DNA from 2 places in the Brumicola blandensis genome. Region 1 is predicted to be linked to the other one. Evidence: predicted binding sites of a transcription regulator. Region 1 holds the regulator's gene; the other holds the start of a gene.

Region 1 (6,629 bases):
GTCATAATAGTATCTGCAAGCTTGTTCACGGCAGGCGTTAACCACGTTGGTTTTTTATCTGGATCATCCACATTAACATCGCGCCACTCTTTCACGTTCTCATCTAAGAATTGATTAATAAGTAGTGGCTCGCCGAAGTTTACGAAGCCCTGACCATAATTTTTCAACTTACGAATGGCAGAGAAAACTTGTGTTGGCGATTCTTTTTTCTTCGACTTGCCTTTCAATTCTTTTTGGTAACTTTTTACTTCCATAACGTGCTCATAGCCCAGATAAACAGGGACAATTGAGACTGGACGATTGATACCTTTTAAGGCGGCTTGTAAGGTCATTGCAAGCATGCCGGTCTTTGGTGGTAGCAAGCGACCTGTTCTCGAGCGCCCGCCCTCCGGGTAGTACTTAACTGAATAGCCTTTGTTAAATAGCAATTCTAGGTATTCTCTAAACACAGCGGTATAGAGTTTGTTACCGGCAAAACTGCGACGTAGAAAAAACGCACCACAACGTCTAAATATCTTACCCACTGGCCAAAAGTTTAGATTAATACCTGCAGCGATATGCGGAGTCACTAGGCCCTCATGATAAATAACATAGGTTAATAATAGGTAATCCATATGTGAGCGATGACACGGTACATAAATGATCTCGTGGCCGTTTTGAGCCAGTTCTCGCACGCGATGAGCGTGTCCGACATGTATGCCGTTATATATTTTATTCCAGATACGCCCAAGCACTCTATCGCCTATACGAATGAGACCTTCGCGATAGTCGGCCGCAACTTCATCAATATAAGCTAAGGCTTTTTTCTTTGCTTCATCAGGGCTGATGTTTTTTTGTCTGACTTCTTCTTGCATGGCCAATTGAATAGAGTCGGCACCGAGAAGTGAATTGTATAGAGTCGAGCGTTCTAAAAGCGTTGGGCCTGACATTGCTTGACGTTTTCGCTGAAAGTGAGTCCTCGCTACTCGTACTAGCTTCTGAGATATCTTTTGGTTAGAGCCATGTAATTGGGCCATCTGTTTAGTGGACACAGCTTTACTGTAACTAACGATGTTGTCACGACCTAAGAATAGTAAAATGAATAGCTTTCGTAACCAGCTTGGCGATGCTCTATCAGCAAGTAATTGCGCGAATCCGGAGGACTCTTTGCCTGCTGAGCGACCCCAAGATATTGATACAGGCACAACCTGCAAGTCTAGTTCGGGATTTTCTCTATGTAATAGAAACATTTTTGTAAATACGTCTTCAATAGATGTTTTCTTTACTTTTCGGGAAAATAGGCTTTGAGGACGATTGATATAATAGCAGCGCTTATGCTCCTCACCTAAGAACCCTATGGGCGATATGGGATTGGGTAAACCTAAGCCTGCAGCTGACAATTGCAAGGCAACTAAATCGGTAATCGATTCAGTTTGAATTAAGTATAAAAGGGGCTTCTTTTTATCAATACCGAGCTCTGACTCGATGTTAGTAGGCACACTCTTCACTGAAATTAGCCAGCGAATTGGCAGTGTAAAAAGCTTTCGCAAAAAAGCGCGTACGCCACTCATGTATTCTTCCTAATATAAAAATTAACCTGACAATAATAACATGACAGCGATAATTTATATTAATTCCTTGAAAAACAAACGTAACAAAAGACAAATTGATGATTGCCATTTATTCGATCCTGTATATACTTACACCTAACTGTATAGAAAAACAGGCTGTTTATGCGTCCACTAACTCCAAGACAACAAGAAGTGCTCGACCTAATCAAAAGCACCATGATCGACACGGGTATGCCCCCAACTCGCGCAGAAATTGCACGAAATTTAGGCTTTAAATCTGCTAACGCAGCGGAAGAGCATCTAAAAGCACTGGCGAAAAAAGGCGTGATTGAAATTATGCCGGGTACTTCGCGCGGTATTAAACTGAATTGTGCACTTGAAGATGAAGTGGAAGAAGGTTTACCGTTAATTGGTCGTGTTGCAGCGGGTGAACCCATCCTAGCAACAGAACATGTAGAGTGTCATTACAAAGTCGACCCAGATTTGTTCAAGCCAAGCGCCGACTTTTTGCTTAGAGTCGATGGCATGAGTATGAAAGACATCGGTATTCTCGACGGCGATATATTAGCGGTTCACAGAACAACTGATATTCATAACGGTCAGGTTGTCGTCGCTCGTGTTGATGAGGATGTTACGGTAAAACGGTTTGAAAAACGCGGAAGCCAAGTACTACTACATGCAGAAAACGACGCTTTCTCACCGATTAAAGTCGATTTAGCTTCACAACCATTCAATATAGAAGGTATTGCAGTTGGTGTTATTCGTAACTCTGATTGGATGTAAACATGAGTTAACTCTTCTTTCTACTCGACATATACCCAACTAACCCAAGCACCGCTTTCAGCCGGTTCTTGGGTTTTTTTAAATAAATCAATCGCTTCTTCCCTCTTCATTAATTCCGTCTCTGCTTGAGTTACTTATCAATTCTTTATTGTTTATTTATTGCGCATTAAGCAAATAGGGAATAACCATATTCATTCAAATTGCAAAAAAACACTAGACTAAGTAGGGACTTTGTTTAATCATTAGGCATTGATTTACATATCATTAAAAATAATAACAAAACCTTTACATTGGAGTGTAAAAATTGAGCGCTCTAATGTTGTTATGCAAAGGAGTATCAGAGTGAAGCGAATTTCAACGTTGCTAGTAGGCGCTATGCTGGCGCTTAGCAATCCGGCAATCGCGACGACTGCTGCGGAACGATCAGATATTAACTTACGCGAAGGCGTTACCGATATCAGTGCACAAGTATATGATTTACATATGCTAATGTTCTGGATTTGTGTAGTCATTGGTGCCTTGGTATTCGGCGTTATGTTCTATTCCATGATAGTTCATCGCAAGTCAGTGGGCGCTAAGCCAGCGAACTTTCACGAGAATGTAAAGGTTGAGGTGCTTTGGACAGTAATCCCTTTCATTATCCTTATTGCTATGGCTTGGCCCGCGGCGAAAACCTTAATGGCGATGGAGGATACCAGCGAAGCAGATATTACTATACTAGTCACTGGCTCCCAGTGGAAGTGGCATTACAAGTACCAAGAAAACCCAGATGTTGAATTCTTTTCTTTGCTGGCCACTCAGCGAGAGCAAATTCAAAATAAGTTTCCTAAAGGTGAAAATTATCTTCTTGAAGTTGACCGACCTTTAGTCATCCCTACGGGCAAAAAAGTGAGATTCCTAATTACTTCAGATGATGTAATTCATTCATGGTTTGTGCCTGATTTTGCAATTAAGAAAGATGCTAACCCTGGTTTTATCAATGAAGCATGGGCGAATGTTAACGAACCTGGTATTTACCGTGGTGCATGTGCAGAGCTATGCGGAAAAGACCATGGCTTTATGCCGGTGGTAGTCATTGCAAAAGAGCCGGCAGAATACGACGCGTGGATAAAAGAGCAAGAGTTAGCTGCCATACGTGCAAAAGAAGAAGAACAACGTTTACTTGCGATGAATATGAGTATGGAAGAGCTAATGACCCAAGGTGAGAAGGTTTACAACATTGCCTGTGTCGCTTGCCACCAACCAAACGGTGAAGGTCTTCCACCCACATTCCCTGCTTTGAAAGGCAGCGCGATTGCATTAGAGAAGCAAAACATTCCAGCGCACATTGATTACATCATCAACGGCAAAAACAACATGCCTGCGTTTGGTAAGCAGTTGAGTATGTCTGAGATTGCGGCGGTAGTGACTTACGAGCGTAATGCTTGGGGCAACAACACTGGCGACATGGTGCAAGCTAAAGACGTCAACGCTGTGATAAACGGTCAATAGGAGGTCATCACGATGAGTACAGATACAGTTAAAGATAGCCAAGACACTCACGCTGCTAGTGATGGCGCACACGACGACCATCATCATGAGCATCATATTCCAACAGGGATAACCCGTTGGTTGTTTACGACTAACCACAAAGACATAGGTACATTGTATTTGTGGTTCGCATTCATTATGTTCCTCGTGGGTGGTGCAATGGCGATGGTTATTCGCGCAGAGCTCTTCCAACCAGGACAGCAAATTGTTTCACCTGATTTCTTCAACCAAATGACAACAGTGCATGGGTTAATTATGGTCTTTGGTGCAGTTATGCCTGCCTTTACCGGCCTTGCAAACTGGTTGGTACCAATGATGATAGGTGCGCCGGATATGGCTTTACCTCGCATGAATAACTGGAGCTTCTGGATACTGCCATTTGCCTTTTTAATTCTGCTTTCATCGCTATTTATGGAAGGCGGTGGCCCTGGCTTCGGTTGGACCTTCTATGCGCCTTTATCTACTCAATATAGTAACGACAGCACTGCCTTGTTTGTGTTCTCTGTGCATATTATGGGTATTTCCTCAATCATGGGCGCGATTAACGTTGTCGTTACCATCTTAAATATGCGTGCTCCAGGCATGACGTACATGAAGATGCCGCTGTTCGTATGGACGTGGTTGATTACGGCGTTTTTACTTATTGCTGTTATGCCAGTCTTAGCCGGTGCGGTTACGATGGTACTGACCGACAAATACTTCGGAACAAGCTTCTTTGACGCTGCCGGTGGTGGTGACCCAGTGATGTTCCAGCATATTTTCTGGTTCTTTGGTCACCCAGAAGTATACATTATGATTCTACCTGCTTTCGGTATCATCTCCGCGATTGTGCCTACCTTTTCGCGTAAAAAACTTTTTGGTTACGCCTCTATGGTGTATGCAACCGCTTCGATCGCGCTTCTTTCGTTCATCGTTTGGGCGCATCACATGTTTACCACCGGAATGCCAGTGGCCGCGGAAATGTTCTTCATGTTCGCGACCATGTTGATATCGGTGCCTACAGGCGTGAAAGTCTTTAACTGGGTAGCGACAATGTGGCGCGGCTCATTAACGTTTGAAGTGCCAATGATGTTTGCTATTGCCTTTATCGTGCTGTTTACGATTGGCGGCTTGTCTGGCTTGATGTTGGCCATTACACCTGTCGACTTCCAGTATCACGATACCTACTTTGTTGTTGCTCACTTCCATTACGTACTGGTTACAGGTGCGGTCTTCTCTATCATGGCGGCTGTCTATTATTGGCTACCGAAATGGACGGGTAAGATGTTTGACGTGACTTTAGCTAAGTGGCATTTCTGGTGCTCACTAATTTCTGTAAACGTGTTGTTTTTCCCTATGCATTTTGTGGGTCTAGCAGGTATGCCTCGTCGTATTCCTGACTATGCGCTTCAATTCGCAGATTTCAATAAGTGGATCAGTATCGGTGGTTTCGCCTTCGGATTATCTCAGCTTATTTTCTTAGTATTGCTTATCAAGGCATGTAAGAAACAAGGTGAGCCTGTTAGCGACCAAGTTTGGGAAGGGGCTGAAGGTTTAGAATGGGAAATCCCGTCACCTGCACCTTACCATACGTTTGAAACGCCGCCGGTAGTGAAATAAGAAACGGTAGTTGAGACGATGAATCCTGAAGATAAATCGCTTAATGACACGGCTAGAGACGCTGAAGCAAGTAGTGCTGATGCGTCTACGGCGCCCAAAACGCGCGCTGAAATGGCAGCTGAAAATGCGAAAACAGTAAAGCGCTTGGTATTAGTTGTTGTTTGTATGTTGGGTTTCAGCTTCGCATTAGTGCCTCTATACGATGTGTTCTGTGACTTAACCGGTATCAACGGTAAGCCATCGGATCAAGCGGCTGTGTATGAGTCGGTAGTGATCGATGAATCGCGCACTATTAAGGTAGAGTTTATTACCCGTACCCACTCTGGAATGCCTTGGGAGTTCAAAGCACAAACAGCTGTAGTGCGTGTGCATCCTGGCGAAATGGGTGAAGTCGAATTTTACGTACGAAACCCATCAGACCGCGACATTATTGCTCAAGCAATTCCATCCGTGTCACCTGGTACGGCTGCGCTCTACGTGAATAAAACAGAGTGTTTTTGTTTTAAACATCAACCTTTGAAATCAGGCGAAGAAGCCATCATGCCGATGAAATTCTACGTTGACCCACAATTGCCCAAAGATATAAGTGTTTTTACTTTGCAATATACCCTTTATGACATATCTGCAAAGGTACAACCCGCTGTTGAAGTAGCAATGAATACAGCTAATGGAGAATAAAATGGCTCAAGAACAATACGAAAAATACTATGTGCCCGAACAAAGTATATGGCCCATCGTGGGCGCAGTGGCTTTGTTTCTAATAGCAGTTGGCGCTGGTAATTTTGTAATCGAAAATAGCAATGGAACGGAAGGCTTTGGTTTTTATGTTCTGCTAGCCGGTTTAGCGTTATTGCTTATCATGATCACAGGTTGGTTTAAAAACCAAATCGACGAATCAATGAGTGGCTTGTATAGCGCTCAGTTGGGCCGATCTTACCGTCAGGGTATGGCCTGGTTCATTTTCTCTGAAGTTATGTTCTTTGCGGCTTTCTTTGGTGCATTGTTTTATGCCAGAGCGATCGCGATCCCATGGCTAGGCGGGGCATCAAATAATGTCAGCACCAACGAAGTGTTATGGAACGGTTTCGAAGCCACATGGCCTCTTCTTGTTACGCCTGCTGATGCGATAACAACAGGTGAACCTTCAACGCAAGCTATGCCTTGGAC
Region 2 (6,629 bases), on a different contig from region 1:
AAAAGAGTCACTCTTAAACATTGCCAACGCTGACAATCATCCATTGCAAACCCAATCTATTTATACCCTACTTTACCGCTTTGACTTAAGCCAAACTGAGTATCAAAACTTAGTGAAAGGTAAAGATTTGGATTTGAACCGGTTTTAGATATTGCTCCAACATCAATATGCAAAGCCTCTAACACGCTCTTACGAGCGCATTGATCATTCTACCTTATGCTAAAAACTAATCATCTTCGGTGCTCTCGTCCAACAACTTCTGATCCAGAGACTTGGTTGGTGATACACCTAAGCTTTTAAACTGCTCAGCTTGTCTGACTAAATTTCCTCGGCCAGTTGAAAGCTTACTCATCGCACTCTCAAATGCTTTAGCGCTAGCTTCAATATTTCGCCCAATTTTATCCATGTCACCAACGAAACCATGAAACTTGTCATACATTTTGCGTGCTTGTTCCGCTATTTTGTTGGCGTTCTGATTTTGATACTCATATTGCCAAATATTGTTAATGGTTCTTAAAGCAACCAGCAGATTTGTTGGGCTCACCAGCATAATCTGATTGTCTAAAGCAAATTTTATCAATTGCGGCTCATGCTCAATCGCAGAGATAAATGCCGATTCAATGGGAATAAACATTAACACGTAGTCTAAGGTCCTTACTCCCTGTAAATCTTGATAGTCCTTTTTGCTCAAACCTTTGATGTGTCCTCTCACAGACAGAATATGTTCTTTAATCGCGAGTTGTTTGCTTTCATCATTTTCTGCATTGACCAACTTTTCGTGCGCAATAAGAGATACCTTCGAGTCAATCACAATGTCTTTATCATTTGGTAGATGCACGACTACGTCAGGTTGATAACGCTTTCCTGCATCATCTTTGAGTGACTTTTGAGTTTCGTATTCATGGCCTTTTCTCAAGCCTGACTCTTTGAGGATCCTTTCAAGTACCAGTTCACCCCAATTACCTTGTATCTTATTATCTCCTTTCAGCGCATTTGTGAGCGCAGAGGCCTCTTCGGTAATTTGTTTATTCAACTCTTTTAAGCCTAATATCTCTGTTTTAAGAGAGGCTCTTTCTTGACCCTCTTTCACATACTGATCTGAGATTTGCTTTTTGAAGGTTTCAATCTGATCTTTTAACGGTGATAGGAGCTGATCGATACCAAGTTGACTTGTTTTAGTGAACTTTTCTGATTTCTGTTCGAATATTTTATTGGCTAAATTCTCAAATTGTGTACTTAATTGCTTCTCCGCATTCTCTAAAAGAGAAAGTTTTTCAGAAAAGTTCACCCTTTCCTGATTGAAGCTTGCTTGTTGAGACTGAAATTTAGCTTGAAGATCACCTAACTCCTTCGAAACAGAGTCGATTTGTTTCTTTAATACGTCATTTTCTTTTTGCTGCCTGACCAATTCATCAGCTTTTTGGGATAAAATACCAATTTCTCGCTGATTGTCGGCAATAAACATCCGTTCTGCTTCTAACTTCATCGAATAGTCATCTTCTACTTGCTGACTTTTTCTGAGTACCTCAACAAGTTCCGATTGCTTCTGATCGAAGGCTTGTTGTAATAATGCTTTTTCATGTGAAAGATTAATCAAGGCATTATGCTTTGCCCGTAAAATAAAGTACGCCACAACAATAATAAATAGCGCTGACGCTCCTGCGGCTATCGCAACTTCTTGATTTAAATATGGCGTAATCATGCAATCACTCTCTTTTTATTGTTTTTGTCGATTGGCGATATTATTGAATGGTTGAACAGGAAATTCTATAAATGAAATTCTTATGATAAAGCGCAGCCTTGAATGACTGCGGCTATGCTTAACACTTGCCTGTAGCCACTCTAGTAAACCTCACTTGAGTGGCTAACAACGCTTATACTTTTGCTTTTAATGCAGCATCTAAATCTGCAATTTTCGCTTTCCAGATAGCTGGGCCGGTTTGATGAGCATTTGCACCAGAACTATCGACAGCAACAGTGACTGGCATATCCACAACATCAAACTCGTAGATCGCTTCCATACCTAAGTCTTCGAAAGCAACCACGCGTGATTTTTTGATTGCTTTGGACACTAAATATGCTGCTCCACCAACCGCCATTAAATACACAGCCTTGTGCTTTGCGATACTTTCTACTGTCGATGGGCCACGCTCAGCTTTTCCAATCATGCCGATGAGGCCAGTTTGCTCTAGCATCATGTCGGTAAACTTGTCCATGCGAGTTGCCGTTGTTGGGCCTGCTGGACCAACTGCTTCATCACCTACCGCATCAACTGGCCCCACGTAGTAAATAAATCTATTTGTCAAATCTACGCCATCGGGCAAGCCTTCGCCGTTGTCTAACATCGTTTGAATTCGCTTGTGTGCCGCATCACGCCCCGTTAACATTTTCCCACTTAACAAGACAGTTTCACCCACCTTCCACTCTTGAATGTCGTCTTTAGTAATATCGTCAAGATTCACTCTTCGTGTATCTTTACCTACTTCCCACGTAATTTCTGGCCAATCTTCTAGTTTAGGTGCTTCCAATTCTGAAGGACCAGAACCATCAAGATAGAAGTGTGCATGTCTGGTAGCAGCACAATTGGGGATCATCGCAACGGGTTTAGACGCGGCATGAGTTGGTACAGATTTGATTTTGATATCAACCACCGTCGTTAGGCCTCCTAGGCCCTGTGCACCAATGCCGAGGTCATTCACTTTCTTAAATATATCAAGACGGAGTTTTTCTTCAGTCGTCTCAGCGCCTCGCTCCATCAACTCTTGAATATCGACAGGGTCCATCAAACTTTCTTTTGCTAGAACTGCAGCTTTTTCAGCTGTTCCACCAATACCTATGCCTAGCATGCCAGGTGGACACCAGCCCGCTCCCATCGTAGGTAGCGTTTTTACTACCCATTCAGCGATATCATCACTTGGATTGAGCATGACCATTTTAGACTTATTCTCTGAACCACCGCCTTTTGCAGCAATCATGACTTCGATTTTATTGCCACTGACAGTATCCATATGAACTACCGCTGGCGTATTGTCTTTGGTATTTTTTCTTGCACCGGCAGGATCCGATACAATCGACGCTCTCAAGGGGTTGTCTGGGTTCAAATATGCGCGACGAGTCCCCTCATCGACCATTTCTTGCACAGTCATATCTGTTTTATCCCAAGTCACCCCCATGCCTATTTTAACAAAGCAGGTCACAATACCCGTATCTTGGCACAGTGGTCTTTTACCTTCAGCTGACATACGAGAGTTGATCAAGATTTGCGCCATCGCATCTTTTGCGGCTTGGCTTTCTTCTCGATTGTAAGCGGCTTCAACTGCTTTTACGTAATCTAATGGATGGTAATAAGAAATGAATTGAAGCGCATCCTCGATGCTGTCTATAAAGTCTTGTTGACGAATGACTGTCATGTTGTCCCCTGTTTTTTCAAAGAATAATATTGTTTTCACACTGAGAGAAGTATACTACTTAACGAACTATTTTTTCGCTATAAAACTGAATATTTCCGAGGATTGTTTTGTCAGTACCTTTACACATTATCGACGTACCCGCTTTGGACAGCATGTCCGCGGCAAGTGTCTTTGAAGCCTTTCAAGAACAACCATGGGCAATCCTACTTGATACCTGCAACAATCAGTTGAGTGACGGTAGATACGATATTATTGTCTACTCACCCGTTGTAAAGCTAGTACAAGAATCTACACTTTTAGTCGAAAGTGCTGAGCAATCATGGCAAAGCCTACTCAATAAAGATCGTGCTTCGAGTGAAACAGAGGCAAGTTGTCCTTTTGAGCGTATTTCTGAAATTCATCAGCGCTTCTGTGATTCAGTGCAAATACAAGAAGAAACAACACTTCCTTTTTTATGTGGTGCTCTCGGTTTCTTCAATTACGACCTCAATACCCGTCTAGCAGATATCCCAGATGCCAATCCGAAGCAATATAGCACGCCGGATAGTTGCGTTGGTATTTACGATCAAAGTCTCATATTTGATAATAAGCTGAATAAAGTGTTCTGTTGTTATCTTGATGAAAGTCGGGCAACGGAAATGATTCGTTTGGCAACTCAACCACTTAAATCAAAGGCACCAGCCTCTTCAACTCAGTTTGCCTTAAGCTCAGAATGGACATCGAACCTGAGTGTCGATGACTATCAGAAAAATTTATCGAAAGTTGATGATTACCTGCATTCAGGTGATTGTTATCAGATTAATTTTGCACAGCGTTTTAATGCTTCTTACACTGGGAGTGAATGGCTTGCGTATAAACGTTTACGAGAAGTAAATAAAGCGCCTTTTTCTGCTTTTATCCGTTTAGAAGATGCTTGCATTATGAGCGTGTCTCCCGAGCGTTTTCTTCAAGTGAAATCAGGACAAGTTGAGACCAAACCAATAAAGGGAACAAGAAAACGAGCGAAAGATGAGTTTGAAGATAAAAAGCTGAGCGAGGAACTACTGCATTCTGAAAAAGACCGAGCAGAGAACCTCATGATCGTAGATCTACTTCGAAACGATCTGAGCAAACACTGTTTGCCTCATTCGGTTAAGGTCCCCGCCTTGTTTGCTTTAGAAAGTTATCCAGCAGTGCATCACATGGTAAGCACTGTATTGGGCGAATTAAAGGCTGACGCAACGCCGCTTACCTTATTAAAAGGCGCTTTTCCTGGCGGTTCGATTACGGGCGCCCCAAAAATCAGAGCGATGCAAATTATACAAGAGTTAGAGCCCGACAAGCGCAGTATTTATTGCGGCAGCATTGGTTATATTGGCGTTCGCCAGGATATGGATACAAACATTTGTATTCGAACAGTCTTGGCTGAGAACAATAATCTATATTGCTGGGCTGGCGGCGGCATCGTATTGGATTCGGATATTAGCGCTGAGTACCAAGAGAGTTTGGATAAAGTAGCCAAAATACTCCCTGTTCTTGCAGAAAGTTTAGAGGTACCCTTTACGCATGAATGAAAAAGACTTCCTTGCTAAATTTCATCTACCTTGGTCTGGCGGCCCTGCACACGACTTCCCGTTCCCAGCAAGCACGAGGCCTGCTGCGGTATTAATATGCTTACAACCACCTTTCGATGACTTACAGGTATTATTTACTCAACGTGCTATGCATTTAAATCATCATGCGGGACAGATTAGCTTTCCTGGTGGTAAATTTGAAGATACTGATGCTAGCTTAATTGATACCGCTCTGCGAGAGGCCCAAGAGGAAATTGGGCTACCGCCTGAAAATGTGCGCATACTAGGTACCCTACCCGAATATAAAACCATAAGTGGCTTTGCCGTGCTTCCAGTAATCGGTATTATTGATGAGAGCATGGACCTCGAGTCCGATCTTCAAATAGATCCGAACGAAGTCAGTCGTATATTTCAGGTGCCATTAGCTCATTTGATGCAAAAAGATAATTACTATGTGCATCATGTTGAGCGCCGAAAACAAAAATTCCCCGTGTACTTCATTCAGTTCGGCAACGATGTCATATGGGGAGCGACCGCCGGTATGACAGCTCTTTTGAGTCGACACCTCGATTTTTATACCAAATAATAGTGGTACTAGCCGCCTTTTTAAAGTGCCAACTTGCCCAGTACGAGCTAACATACCATTAACAAATCTCATGCAAGCCATTAGCATTTCTCATTTGTTAATTTGCTATTCTATGTAAAACTGAATGCGGAATTAATAAACGGTATATATTGTTATGATCAGTGTTTTCGATATGTTTAAGATTGGTGTTGGACCTTCGAGTTCACATACAGTTGGTCCGATGCGCGCGGCAGTCGAATTTTGCGATTATCTGCGAACAAGTGAGCAACTGACTGATGTTACAGCAGTCAAAACAGAGTTATATGGATCTTTGGGCCAAACCGGCAAAGGTCATGGAACGGGTAAAGCTGTCATCTTAGGCCTAATGGGTTTCTTGCCGGATAATGTGCCTGTTAAAAAAGTCGATGCTATGCTCAGTGAAGTCGATAGCACTCAAGTACTAAGGCTTAATAACGAACACGAAATTGCATTTCCACGAGATGGCGCTATTGTATTTCATCGACGAAAAACACTATCACTCCACTCTAATGGCATGACCTTTTTTGCATATCGCGGCACAGAGTGTGTCGCGCAAAAAACCTATTACTCAATTGGCGGCGGATTCATCGTTGAAGAATCTGAGTTCGCTGCGCAAAAGGCAGAAAAATTCGCTGAACAACAAGTAGATGCCCCCTTTCCTTTCTCAACTGCAGCAGAGTTACTCAGTATTTGTCATGAAAACGGATTCTCGATCAGTACCTTAATGATGCGGAACGAGTTGTCTTTGATATCTGAAGAGGAATTACAAGGACGCTTACTTAAAATTTGGCAAGTCATGCAAGAGTGTGTAGAAAATGGCATTAGTACTGAAGGTATTCTGCCAGGTGGCCTGAAAGTGCATAGACGAGCGTCTGGACTGTATAGAAAGCTAAAAAATGAAAACAGTAATGACCCAATGCAAGCCATGGACTGGGTCAACTTATTTGCCTTAGCGGTGAATGAGGAAAATGCAGCGGGCGGCAGAGTGGTAACCGCGCCGACAAATGGTGCTGCTGGCATTATTCCGGCGGTCTTGTGCTACTTCAATAAATTTATCAGACC

What was found. Region 1 encodes LexA, which represses DNA repair genes until DNA is damaged. Its sites were predicted from a motif close to TACTGTATNNNNATACAGTA; they were not measured.
Region 2: RM544_RS03745 (DNA recombination protein RmuC) is a predicted target of LexA. The motif match lies at 1,744-1,763, and genes of this name have one in related genera.

What each region holds. Positions count from the first base shown of each region.
Region 1 covers NZ_JAVRIE010000006.1:149,405-156,033, reverse strand. Annotated here, with positions in the region: gene plsB (glycerol-3-phosphate 1-O-acyltransferase PlsB) at 1-1,550, opposite strand, end outside; gene lexA (transcriptional repressor LexA) at 1,713-2,333, shown strand; gene coxB (cytochrome c oxidase subunit II) at 2,709-3,824, shown strand; gene ctaD (cytochrome c oxidase subunit I) at 3,837-5,462, shown strand; gene RM544_RS14335 (cytochrome c oxidase assembly protein) at 5,574-6,140, shown strand; gene RM544_RS14330 (cytochrome c oxidase subunit 3) at 6,142-6,629, shown strand, end outside.
Region 2 covers NZ_JAVRIE010000001.1:863,010-869,638, forward strand. Annotated here, with positions in the region: gene RM544_RS03740 (hypothetical protein) at 1-148, shown strand, start outside; gene RM544_RS03745 (DNA recombination protein RmuC) at 227-1,702, opposite strand; gene RM544_RS03750 (fumarate hydratase) at 1,875-3,410, opposite strand; gene pabB (aminodeoxychorismate synthase component I) at 3,518-4,963, shown strand; gene RM544_RS03760 (CoA pyrophosphatase) at 4,956-5,549, shown strand; gene RM544_RS03765 (L-serine ammonia-lyase) at 5,704-6,629, shown strand, end outside.